DNA from 3 places in the Streptomyces sp. NPDC048185 genome. Region 1 is predicted to be linked to each of the others. Evidence: riboswitches for the same ligand, from Rfam matches in the RefSeq annotation. Region 1 holds a riboswitch; each other region holds the start of a gene.
The links. Region 1 has a riboswitch for cyclic di-AMP ahead of ACGF3H_RS20560 (transglycosylase family protein). Riboswitches for the same ligand answer to the same signal wherever they lie in the genome.

Region 1 (3,265 bases):
ATGTTCATCATCGGCACCGGCAGCAGGTGCGCGTTCGGACCGCCCAGGTAGCGGAACAGCGGCAGGTCGCTGGCCTCGGAGGCGGCGTGGGCGACGGCGAGGGAGACGCCGAGGATGGCGTTGGCGCCCAGCGAGCCCTTGTTGTCGGTGGCGTCCAGGTCGAACATGGCCTGGTCGATCAGGCGCTGCTCGGTGGCGTCGTAGCCGACGAGCTCCGGGCCGATCTGCTCGATGACGGCCAGAACGGCCTTCTCGACACCCTTGCCCTGGTAGCGGTTGGGGTCGCCGTCACGGAGCTCGATGGCCTCGAAGGCACCGGTGGAGGCGCCGGACGGAACGGCGGCACGCCCCGTGCTGCCGTCGTCGAGGCCGACCTCGACCTCGACCGTGGGGTTGCCTCGGGAGTCCAGGATTTCCCGGGCTACGACGACGTCGATGGACGGCACGAGCATCTCCTTCTTCAATGTGACGCTTCGGTGTGACGCGGGTCCGCGAGGACCGCAGCGGTTCTGCGGGACGAGCCTAACCGGCTCCGGGCGATCGGCCAGCCGGTCGCCCACCCGGTGGACAGAACCGAGAGTAAATTGTTTCCGAACGGAACAAAGACCGTTCACGGAAATCGGGGAGGCTCCCCCGGCCGCCGGGACGTGACCCGGACGTGAAAAACCCGCCCCGGTGCGTACGGGGGAACACGCACCGGGGCGGGAGCAGGGCGGGCCGCCGCTTACTTGAGGTGCAGCTGCTGGCCCGGGTAGATCAGGTCGGCCTCGTCGACGATGTCGTCGTTCAGCTTGAACAGCTTCGCCCAGCCGCCCTTGACGTGGTGCTCCGCGGCGATCGAGCTGAGCGTGTCGCCCTTGACGACCTTGTACTCGCCGTCACCCTTCTCGACCTTCTTGCCGGTCGGGGTGGTGACGGTCTTCTTCTCGGCCTTGGTCTCGGCCTTGGCGGCCGGACGCTCGGAGGAGCGGGAGGCCTTCTGCTCGGTGGAGCGCTCGGCCGTGGAACCGCTGCTCTGGCTCTGCGAGCCGGAGGACTGCGAGGAGCCGCTGTCCTGGCTCTCGCCGGAGCCGCCGGAGTACGCGGCGCCCGACAGGCCGGTGCCGCAGACCGGCCAGGCGCCCTTGCCCTGGCTGGCGAGCACCTTCTCGGCGACCGCGATCTGCTGCGTCTTGCTCGCCTGGTCGGCGGTCGAGGCGTACTGCGTACCGCCGTAGGCGGCCCAGGTGGAGGCCGAGAACTGCAGACCGCCGTAGTAGCCGTTGCCGGTGTTGATGGACCAGTTGCCGCCGGACTCGCACTGGGCGACGGTGTCCCACTCGGACGCGGTGGCGGCGGAGGCGTTGCCGGCCGCCATCAGCGGGGCGGCGACGGCGGCACCGGTGACGCCGGCGACGGCGATGACACGGGTGGCCTTGGACGGACGACGGTGCTTGCCCTTGTCGGAAAACAGCATGGTTGATCCCCTCACCGACGCCTGCGAGGTGAGCTGTCGGGTTCGGGCCGGTTGAGTTGCCCGGCCGGGTCCCTTGCGGGACTCGGCTCCACCCCTAGCCGCTCCGGATCGCTGCCCGTTGCGGCACTTACCTTGGGTCCCCCGCTCCTGCCTGCGGCGCTTGACGCGACGACTGTTCCCGTACCGCCACTGGCAGGATTCGGCGTTGCGGCGGCCGGGGCCCGCGGTGGCGAGCGGTCATGACCGTAAGCACGCGCTCCGCGGTTTTTCAAAGACGATCACGGCTTCTGAGACCTATCTCTCACGTGATCCAAAACGGACATACGATCTCTAATCGTGACGCGAACTACCCCTGGTTCTGCACCGGTTCGCCCCCGACTGTGAGCGTCTGACCGGGCAGGATGTGGTCCGGGTCGGCGCCGACGACGTCCTTGTTGTCGGCATAGAGGGCGTGCCACCCGCCGGTGAGGTCAAGGGAGTCGGCGATGCCCCACAGGCTGTCGCCCGAACGCACGGTGTACGAGCCGTCCGTGAGACCGCGACCGCCCTCCTCGTCGCGCGAGGCGTGCCGCCCCGACGAGTCCGCCGTACGGCCGTCCACGGCGCCCTCCTCCGCGCTCCCGCCGCGGTGCCGGCCGGTCGCGGGCTCTTCGGTGCCGGTGAGCCCCGAAGCGGCGTCGCTCTGCCCCGACTTGCCGGACTCGTCACCGTCCGACGCGGTGGCGCCCGCGCTGCCGGACGCCTGCGCGTCACCGCCGGCCGGGGTGCCGGACGGGGTGGACGTGTCGGACTTGGTCGTTTCGTCCCCGGCGCCCGACGCGGCATCAGTCGTGGCCGGGGCGGAGGGCGACGGGGACTGGTGCCGCGACGGGGACGGAGAAGGGGTCGCCGAAGAGGACGATTCAGGGGCGGACTCGGTGGAACCGGTCAGACCGGATGACTCGGACGTACCCGGTGCATCCGCCCCCTCCTCCCCCGCCGACGCCCCGTCACCCGAGCCGCCGGAGCCGCCGCCGAGGATTCCCGAGTCGTTGCCCAGCCCCGCGAGCAGGCCGCAGGTCGGCCAGGCGGCGATGCCCTGGGCCGCGAGCACCTTCTCGGCGACGGCTATCTGCTGCGAGCGGCTCGCCTGGTCGGCACTCGAGGCATAGCTCAGACCGCCGTACTGCTCCCACATGTCCTGGGACAGCTGCAGGCCGCCGTAGTACCCGTTGCCGCTGTTCTGGCTCCAGGCGCCGCCCGTCTCGCACTCGGCGACCCGGTCCCAGTTCGTTCCGTCGGCCGCGTGGGCGCCGGTGGCCCCCAGGAGCGGGATCGCGATGGCGGAGCCGGTGACTCCGGCAGCGACGACCAGGGCGGGAGCCTGGCGGGGGCGACGGTGACGACCGTTCCCGGAGAGCATGCGACGACCTTTCACGAGACAGCGGGGACGGCGCGGCGAGTGATGCTCGGCGCCACGCTGATCCGTGAACGTATAGGCAGATGATCGCTTGTCACAAGTTCATGCCGCGCAGATCACGTGAAGATCACAGAGGTGAGCGCGTGTCACCTTTGCGTGGGTGACGGATCGTTCTCGCGCGGCGACGGGACCGGTGTGAAGGACACCGGAAGCGTGCGCAGCCCCCGCATGATGAGACCGCCGCGCCAGCGCAGCTCGGCCGGATCCGCGGCGAGGGCCAGGTCCGGGAGCCGCGTGAGGAGCGTGGCGAGCGCGGTCTGCCCCTCCAGCCGGGCGAGCGGGGCCCCGAGGCAGTAGTGGATGCCGTGGCCGTATCCGAGGTGCTGGCTGTCCCGGCGGGAGAGGTCGAG
Region 2 (3,265 bases), on a different contig from region 1:
GCCTCGGGCGGCACGTCGACGGGGTGCTCCGAGGCCCCGCCGACCAGCTCGCGCACGAGGGCGTACTGGGCGTGGTTGGTGTCCTGGTACTCGTCGACGAGGACGTGCCGGAAGCGGCGGCGGTAGTGCTCGGCGACGTCCGGGAAGGCGCGGAGCAGGTTGACCGTCGTCATGATCAGGTCGTCGAAGTCGAGCGCGTTGGCCTCGCGCAGCCGCGACTGGTAGAGGGCGTAGGCCTGGGCGAGGGTCTTCTCGAAACCGTCGGCGGCCTGCGCGGCGAAGTCCTCCTCGTCGATCAGCTCGTTCTTCAGGTTGCTGATCTTCGCGCTGAACGACTTCGGCGGGAAGCGCTTCGGGTCCAGGTCCAGGTCGCGGCAGACCAGCGCCATGAGCCGCTTGGAGTCGGCGGCGTCGTAGATCGAGAAGGACGACGTGAAGCCGAGCTTCTTGGACTCGCGGCGCAGGATGCGGACGCACGCGCTGTGGAAGGTCATCACCCACATCGCGTTCGCGCGCGGGCCGACGAGCTGCTCGACGCGCTCCTTCATCTCGCCCGCGGCCTTGTTGGTGAAGGTGATCGCGAGGATCTGCCCGGGGTGGACGCCCCGCTCTCCCAGCAGGTGGGCGATGCGGTGGGTGAGCACCCGGGTCTTGCCGGATCCGGCACCGGCCACGATGAGCAGGGGGGAGCCGGAGTGCACGACGGCGGCGCGCTGGTTGTCGTTGAGCCCCTCCAGGAGCGCGGCCGGGTCCAGGACGGGGCGGGGGGCGCCGTCCCGGTAGTACGGGTCCCGGTCCGGCGGCGCGTCGAACTTCCCGCCGAACAGATCGTGCGGAACCGGCTCCGTCACGTGGTCGTCCTCGGGCGGCGGCGGGGGTTCCTCCTCGTGACCGCGCGGGGTCTGGAGGCTCGCCAGGAAGCTTTCGTCAAAGAGGCTGCTCATCGCTCTCCGAGTCTAGGGTGCCCCACCGACAACCGGCTGCCACCCCGGAAAATGGCCGGCATCGCCGGGATCGGAGCTCTCGGAGCAGGCGCTATCACACGGAGTGACCCTCGCACCGGAGGTCACGAAAATGTATCGGGCATATCACCCGGCAACCTTCCCAGGCGCCACACGAGTTGGCTACGGTGCGGGACAGGTCGCACGCCCCTTCCGGCGAACGTCGCCGGGCCGCGCGGCCTCCGCCGAGTCCGGCGTGCCGCACGGCGTCCGGAGCCGGGGACCCACCGAATTCCTGGGGTGAATCGGCCACCCGCCCACCACGGGCGGTGCCGTAGGGCAATCCTTCCGAACCACCGCCCGAACCCGACAGCTAACCCGGTAGGCGGAGCACGGAAGGAGTCGCCTCCCTTGGCGTCGCACCGCAAGTCGCGCCCCACCGGTACGCGCGTAGCAGGCATACGGACCCCCGCCCTCGCCACGGCGGCCCTCACCTCCGTCGCCCTGCTGTCCCAGACGTCCGACGCCGTGCCGTCGGACGACCGGCCCACCCTCGAAGAGGTCGAGAAGAAGGTCGACGACCTCTACCGCCAGGCCGGGTCGGCGACCGAGAAGTACAACGCGGCCAAGGAGAGGACCGCGAAGCAGCGCGAGCGCGTCGACACCCTCCTCGACGACGTCGCCCAGCGCACCCAAAAGCTCAACGAGGCCCGCGAGGAGCTGGGCGCCTACGCCTCCGCGCAGTACCGCACGGGCGGCCTGATCCCGTCGACCGCGACCTTCCTCCTCGCGGACTCACCGCAGGACTACGTCGACCGGAGCCAGCTGATGGACCGGCTCACCGGCCGCCAGAAGGAAGCGGTCGACGACTACGTCACCCAGCAGTCCGAGACGATGAAGAAGCGCCGGGAGGCCACCGAGAGCCTTGAAACGCTCACCGACTCGCAGAACGACCTGCGGACGGCCAAGGCCACGGTCCAGAAGAAGCTCACCGACGCGCGCGAGCTGCTGTCGACGCTGACCGCCGAGGAGAAGGCCCGGCTCGCGGCGATCGAGAGGAGGAAGCAGGAGGAGGCCGCCCGCAAGGCCGCCGAGCTGGCCCGGCAGCAGGCCGAGGAGCGGCAGCGGCAGCAGGAGGCCGCCCCGCAGGAGAGCGACACCCCGGCAGACCCCTCCGGCTCCTCCGGCTCCACCGGCTCGTCCGGTTCCGCCACCGGCGGCACCGGCACCGGCACCGGCTCCTCCGCGCCGGACCCGTCGTACGGCACCAAGGCCGAGAAGGCGCTCGCCTTCGCCCGGGCCCAGATCGGCAAGCCGTACGTCTGGGGCGCCACGGGCCCCGGCTCGTACGACTGCTCCGGTCTCACCCAGGCCGCCTGGAAGGCCGCGGACGTGACGCTGCCGCGCACCACCTACGACCAGGTCGACGCCGGCACGACGGTCTCCGTCTCGCAGGCACAACCCGGTGACCTGGTCTTCTTCTACGACGACATCAGCCACGTCGGCATCTACATCGGCAACGGCATGATGATCCACGCCCCGAAGCCGGGTGCGTACGTCCGCGAGGAGTCGGTCTTCTACGACGGCGAGTCGTCGATCCACAGCGTGGTGCGTCCGGCCTGACGCACGGCGCTCTCTAGCATCGACCCATGTCATCCGCCTCCAGTCACCCTCTGCGCGCCTGGTGGGCGCAGCGTCCGCCGGCGGCCGGGGCCGCGGTGATGGCGACCGGCATCCTGTCGGTCGGCCTGCACCTGATCCACCACGAGCTGCTGTCGCGCATCGCGCTGGTGCTCGCCTGCGCCGCGTGGCTGGCGCTCGCGGCGAACTTCGTCTCCCTGCTGCTGTCCGACCGGGCGAAGTGGATGACGCGGGCGGGGACACCGGGCGCGCTCACGGCCGTCGCCGCGACGACCGTGCTGGGCACCCGTTTCTCGCTGCTCGGCTGGACGGCCCTGGCGGCGGCGCTGCTGGCACTGGCCGCGCTGCTGTGGCCCGGGCTGCTGCTGGTGGTCGTGCAGCACTGGGAGCGGCGGATGCCGGGGGCGGTGTTCCTGGGCTGCGTGGCCACGGAGGGCCTGGCCGTGCTGGGGGCCACGCTGGCCGCGGCCACCTCCACGGCCTGGCTCGCGCACGTGGCGCTGGTGCCGTTCTGGCTGGGGCTCGTGCTCTACGTCATCGCGCTGTTCCGCTTCGACCCGCGGCAAGTGGCCCGCGGCGCCGGGGACCACTGGGTCGCGGGCGGCGCGCTCGCCATCTCGGCGCTCGCGGGGGCCAAGCTGCTCGCCGCGGCCGACGGCGGGACGTACCTGTGGAACGACGAC
Region 3 (3,265 bases), on a different contig from region 1:
CGCACCACCGGACCGTGCTGCATGGGCCACTCCTCCGATGCCGACGAGCCGCCCGAATACGCTCTGCCGTCGCAGAGTTCACCGCTTCGAGCGACAGATATATGCATATCTTGGTGGATCGCCGCCCTTCGCCGGGCGGTGATGGCAGTCTGGCGGCGAAGCACCAGTCCGGGACCGTACTCGAACCATCCGCCCCGTGTCGGGCCGCGGTCCCGTGGGAAAGGGACGACGTCGCCATGGCAGACCATCTGGAAGCATCCGTCACTCTGCCGAGCGATCCCGCCTCGGTGGCCGCCGCGCGCACCTATGTGGTGGGCACCCTGGCGGAGTGGGGCCTGCCCGAGGACGCCGAGGTGTCCGAGACCGTCCGGCTCATCGTCTCCGAGCTGGCCACCAACGCGGTCCAGCACACGTTCGGGCAGTCACCGACCTTCACGGTGGACCTCGTGCTCGACTGCGACGAACGGCTGTGCATCGGCGTCACCGACAGCCACCCGCGTTTCCCCAAACGGCTGCCCGCCGCGGTGCAGCAGGACAACGGCCGGGGCATGGTGATCATCCGCTGGCTGACGGCGGAGTGCGGCGGCAGGCTGAGGGTGCGGCCCACGCGCGAGGGCGGCAAGACCGTCTCCATCGAACTGCCCTGGACGGCACCGGGCCCGGTGGTGCCCGCCGAACCGGTCACCGTCGTGGGGCGTCCCCGGGGCGAGACCGTGGGGCCGCAGGAGCCTCAGCGGTGAGGCGTGGACGGCACCCGGCGCGAGACGGACGGCGCCCGCCGGGCCGCCCGGACCCGTGCGGCCCTGTCCCGGGCCGCGCCGGCCGCCTCCGCCGCCGGGCGCCGGTCGGCGGCGCGGCGGTCACCGGTCGCGTGGCTCCGCCGGACCAGGCGGGGGAGCAGCCACCACAGGCCGAGGCAGACCAGCAGGGTCGCCGCACCGGCGGCCGCTCCACCGGCCCGGCCGGTGGTCACGTCGACCACGAGCATCACCGAGCCGGTGAACGCGAACACCAGTACGCCCAGGCCGGCCGTGGCGAGCCGCGAGGACACCCGCACTATGCGTGCCTTGGCGCCCCGCTGGAAGAGCGAGCGGTGCAGCGCGGCCGGGGCGGTGAACAGCGTCGCCGCGAGCACCGCGAACAGCAGCGTGGTGACGTAGACGGTGCGCCGGACCGTGTCGAGCTCCGGGAAGCGCGACGTGAAGGCCAGGGACAGCAGGAAGGCGAAGAGGATCTGCACCCCGGTCCGGGTGACGCGCAGTTCCTGGAGCAGCTCGACGAAGTTGCGGTCGGCGCGCTCCAGCGGTGTCTCGTTGCGAGCGGTGCAGCGGCGGTGGTCGGCCATGCCGTGCGGGTGACCGCAGAGGGCCGTGTCACGCACCGCGGCACGCACCCGGGACGGTGACGGCGCGTCAGGAAGCCGTCACCGCCCCGGGCGGATCACTTCACCCGGCCGTACCAGACGTTGCTGGTCCAGATCTTCTGCAGCCGCACCACGTCCCCGGTCTTCGGGGCGTGCCAGATCTTGCCCTTTCCGGCGTAGATGCCGACGTGGTACACACTCCGGCCCGAGTGGAAGAACACGAGGTCTCCGGCCTTGCGGCTCCTGGCGGAGACGTGCCGGGTCTTGTTGTACTGCTGCGCGGCGGTCCGCGGCAGCTTCTTGCCGGCCTTCTTGAACGAGTACAGCGTCAGTCCGGAGCAGTCGAACCGGTACGGCCCGGTGGCGCCCCACGCGTAGGGCGCGCCCTTCTTGGAGGCCGCGATCCTGAGGGCCTTCGTCGCGTGGCTCGCCGCGGCGGCCTCGGAGGCGACGCCGGGAACCACGATGGAGCCGCCCACGGCGGCGATGGTCAGGGCCGAGGCCGTACCGGCACGGGCCATCAGCGACGGGACGCGATTGAGCGCAGTCATGCGCAACCCTTCGTCAGCCGCCTGTGAAGGATGACCTGTCGGATTCGGGCTGGCGAAGTTGCCCGGCCGCACGAGTGCGGCTTCACCCCAAGGGCTGCTCGGCCCGGCGGCTCCCTCTCGGGGGCGACCGTTCCGGCGACCCGTCGTGCTCGGGTCCTCCACTCCTGCCGATCCACTCCTGTCGACCGGTCGTCCGGGCGGCGGCAGGACTCGGCGTCCGCCCGGACCGCCCCGCCGCTGCGGCGGGGGCTTGTCGTCAGTCATGGATCTTGGCGCACCGAAGTCGGAAAATCCCAACGGAACCGGGTTGTTGTGTGGTTACTCACCACCCACCCGTTCGGGTGGACATGTCGTGTTCGATCCTCCGGGGGACGCCCGTGGCGACCCCGGGACCAGCGACGGAATGACAAGTTCCGCCGTCCGGGTGCGCACGTCGCGCAAGCCCGGGGGGCCGGAAATTCGAGGTGTTCCTACGCCGAAGGGGGGTAAGCCGTTCGGCCGGTTTCGGCCCCGCGGTGACGGAGGGTGTGCCGGACGCGGCTGCCGGGCGCCCTGCGGGACGCCGATCGCGCCCAGGGATGCGCGGGCATGCGAAGGACCGCCGACAGCACCGGTAATCGGCCGGTCAAACCGGTAATCAGTCGGTCAAAACCGCGTGACGTGGCGGAAACACTCTAGCCGTACTCTGCACCCCGATCCACCTGCGGTTTTTCGCACATCAGCGGGCGACTTGGGGCTCATTGCTGTGTGTTACATCTAGAGCCGTCGCGGTGGACGCGGCAGCCGGACCGTTCGGTCCCGGCGTGACGTTCTGTGAGGTGGTACGTGCAACTGACCCCGCACGAGCAGGAACGACTGCTCATCCATGTGGCCGCGGACGTGGCGGAGAAGCGCCGCGCGCGAGGGGTGAAGCTCAACCACCCCGAGGTCGTCGCGCTGATCACCTCGCACATCCTCGAGGGCGCCCGTGACGGCCGTACGGTCAGTGAGCTCATGGCGTCGGGCCGCAAGCTGATCCAGCGCCACGAGGTCATGGAAGGCATCCCCGAGATGATCCACGACGTGCAGGTCGAGGCGACCTTCCCCGACGGCACCAAGCTCGTCACCGTCCACGAACCGATCATCTGACGGGAACCCGCAGCAGCCATGATTCCCGGAGAGATCCTCTTCGCCGACGAGCCGGTCGCCTTCAACGAGGGCCGCACGAGCGTCCGTCTGACCGTGCTCAACACCGCCGACCGGCCCGTGCAGGTCGGCTCCCACTACCACTTCGCCGAGGCCAACCCCGGTCTCGACTTCGACCGTGCCGCGGCGCACGGCAGGCGGCTGAACATCGCCGCCGGCACCGCCG

Region 2: linked by a shared signal. The riboswitch ahead of ACGF3H_RS21725 (NlpC/P60 family protein) and the one ahead of ACGF3H_RS20560 (transglycosylase family protein) in region 1 are both predicted to bind cyclic di-AMP.
Region 3: linked by a shared signal. The riboswitch ahead of ACGF3H_RS23680 (C40 family peptidase) and the one ahead of ACGF3H_RS20560 (transglycosylase family protein) in region 1 are both predicted to bind cyclic di-AMP.

The regions. Positions count from the first base shown of each region.
Region 1 is NZ_JBIDAN010000006.1:412,964-416,228, reverse strand. Features, by position in the region: gene eno (phosphopyruvate hydratase) at 1-446, opposite strand, end outside; gene ACGF3H_RS20560 (transglycosylase family protein) at 725-1,456, opposite strand; cyclic di-AMP (ydaO/yuaA leader) riboswitch at 1,460-1,625, opposite strand; gene ACGF3H_RS20555 (transglycosylase family protein) at 1,803-2,858, opposite strand; gene ACGF3H_RS20550 (cytochrome P450) at 3,002-3,265, opposite strand, start outside.
Region 2 is NZ_JBIDAN010000007.1:146,839-150,103, forward strand. Features, by position in the region: gene pcrA (DNA helicase PcrA) at 1-944, opposite strand, end outside; cyclic di-AMP (ydaO/yuaA leader) riboswitch at 1,175-1,344, shown strand; gene ACGF3H_RS21725 (NlpC/P60 family protein) at 1,353-2,564, shown strand; gene ACGF3H_RS21730 (tellurite resistance/C4-dicarboxylate transporter family protein) at 2,591-3,265, shown strand, end outside.
Region 3 is NZ_JBIDAN010000008.1:108,046-111,310, forward strand. Features, by position in the region: gene ACGF3H_RS23665 (helix-turn-helix transcriptional regulator) at 1-23, opposite strand, end outside; gene ACGF3H_RS23670 (ATP-binding protein) at 237-740, shown strand; gene ACGF3H_RS23675 (DUF6328 family protein) at 731-1,345, opposite strand; gene ACGF3H_RS23680 (C40 family peptidase) at 1,441-1,914, opposite strand; cyclic di-AMP (ydaO/yuaA leader) riboswitch at 1,918-2,062, opposite strand; gene ACGF3H_RS23685 (urease subunit gamma) at 2,740-3,042, shown strand; gene ACGF3H_RS23690 (urease subunit beta) at 3,061-3,265, shown strand, end outside.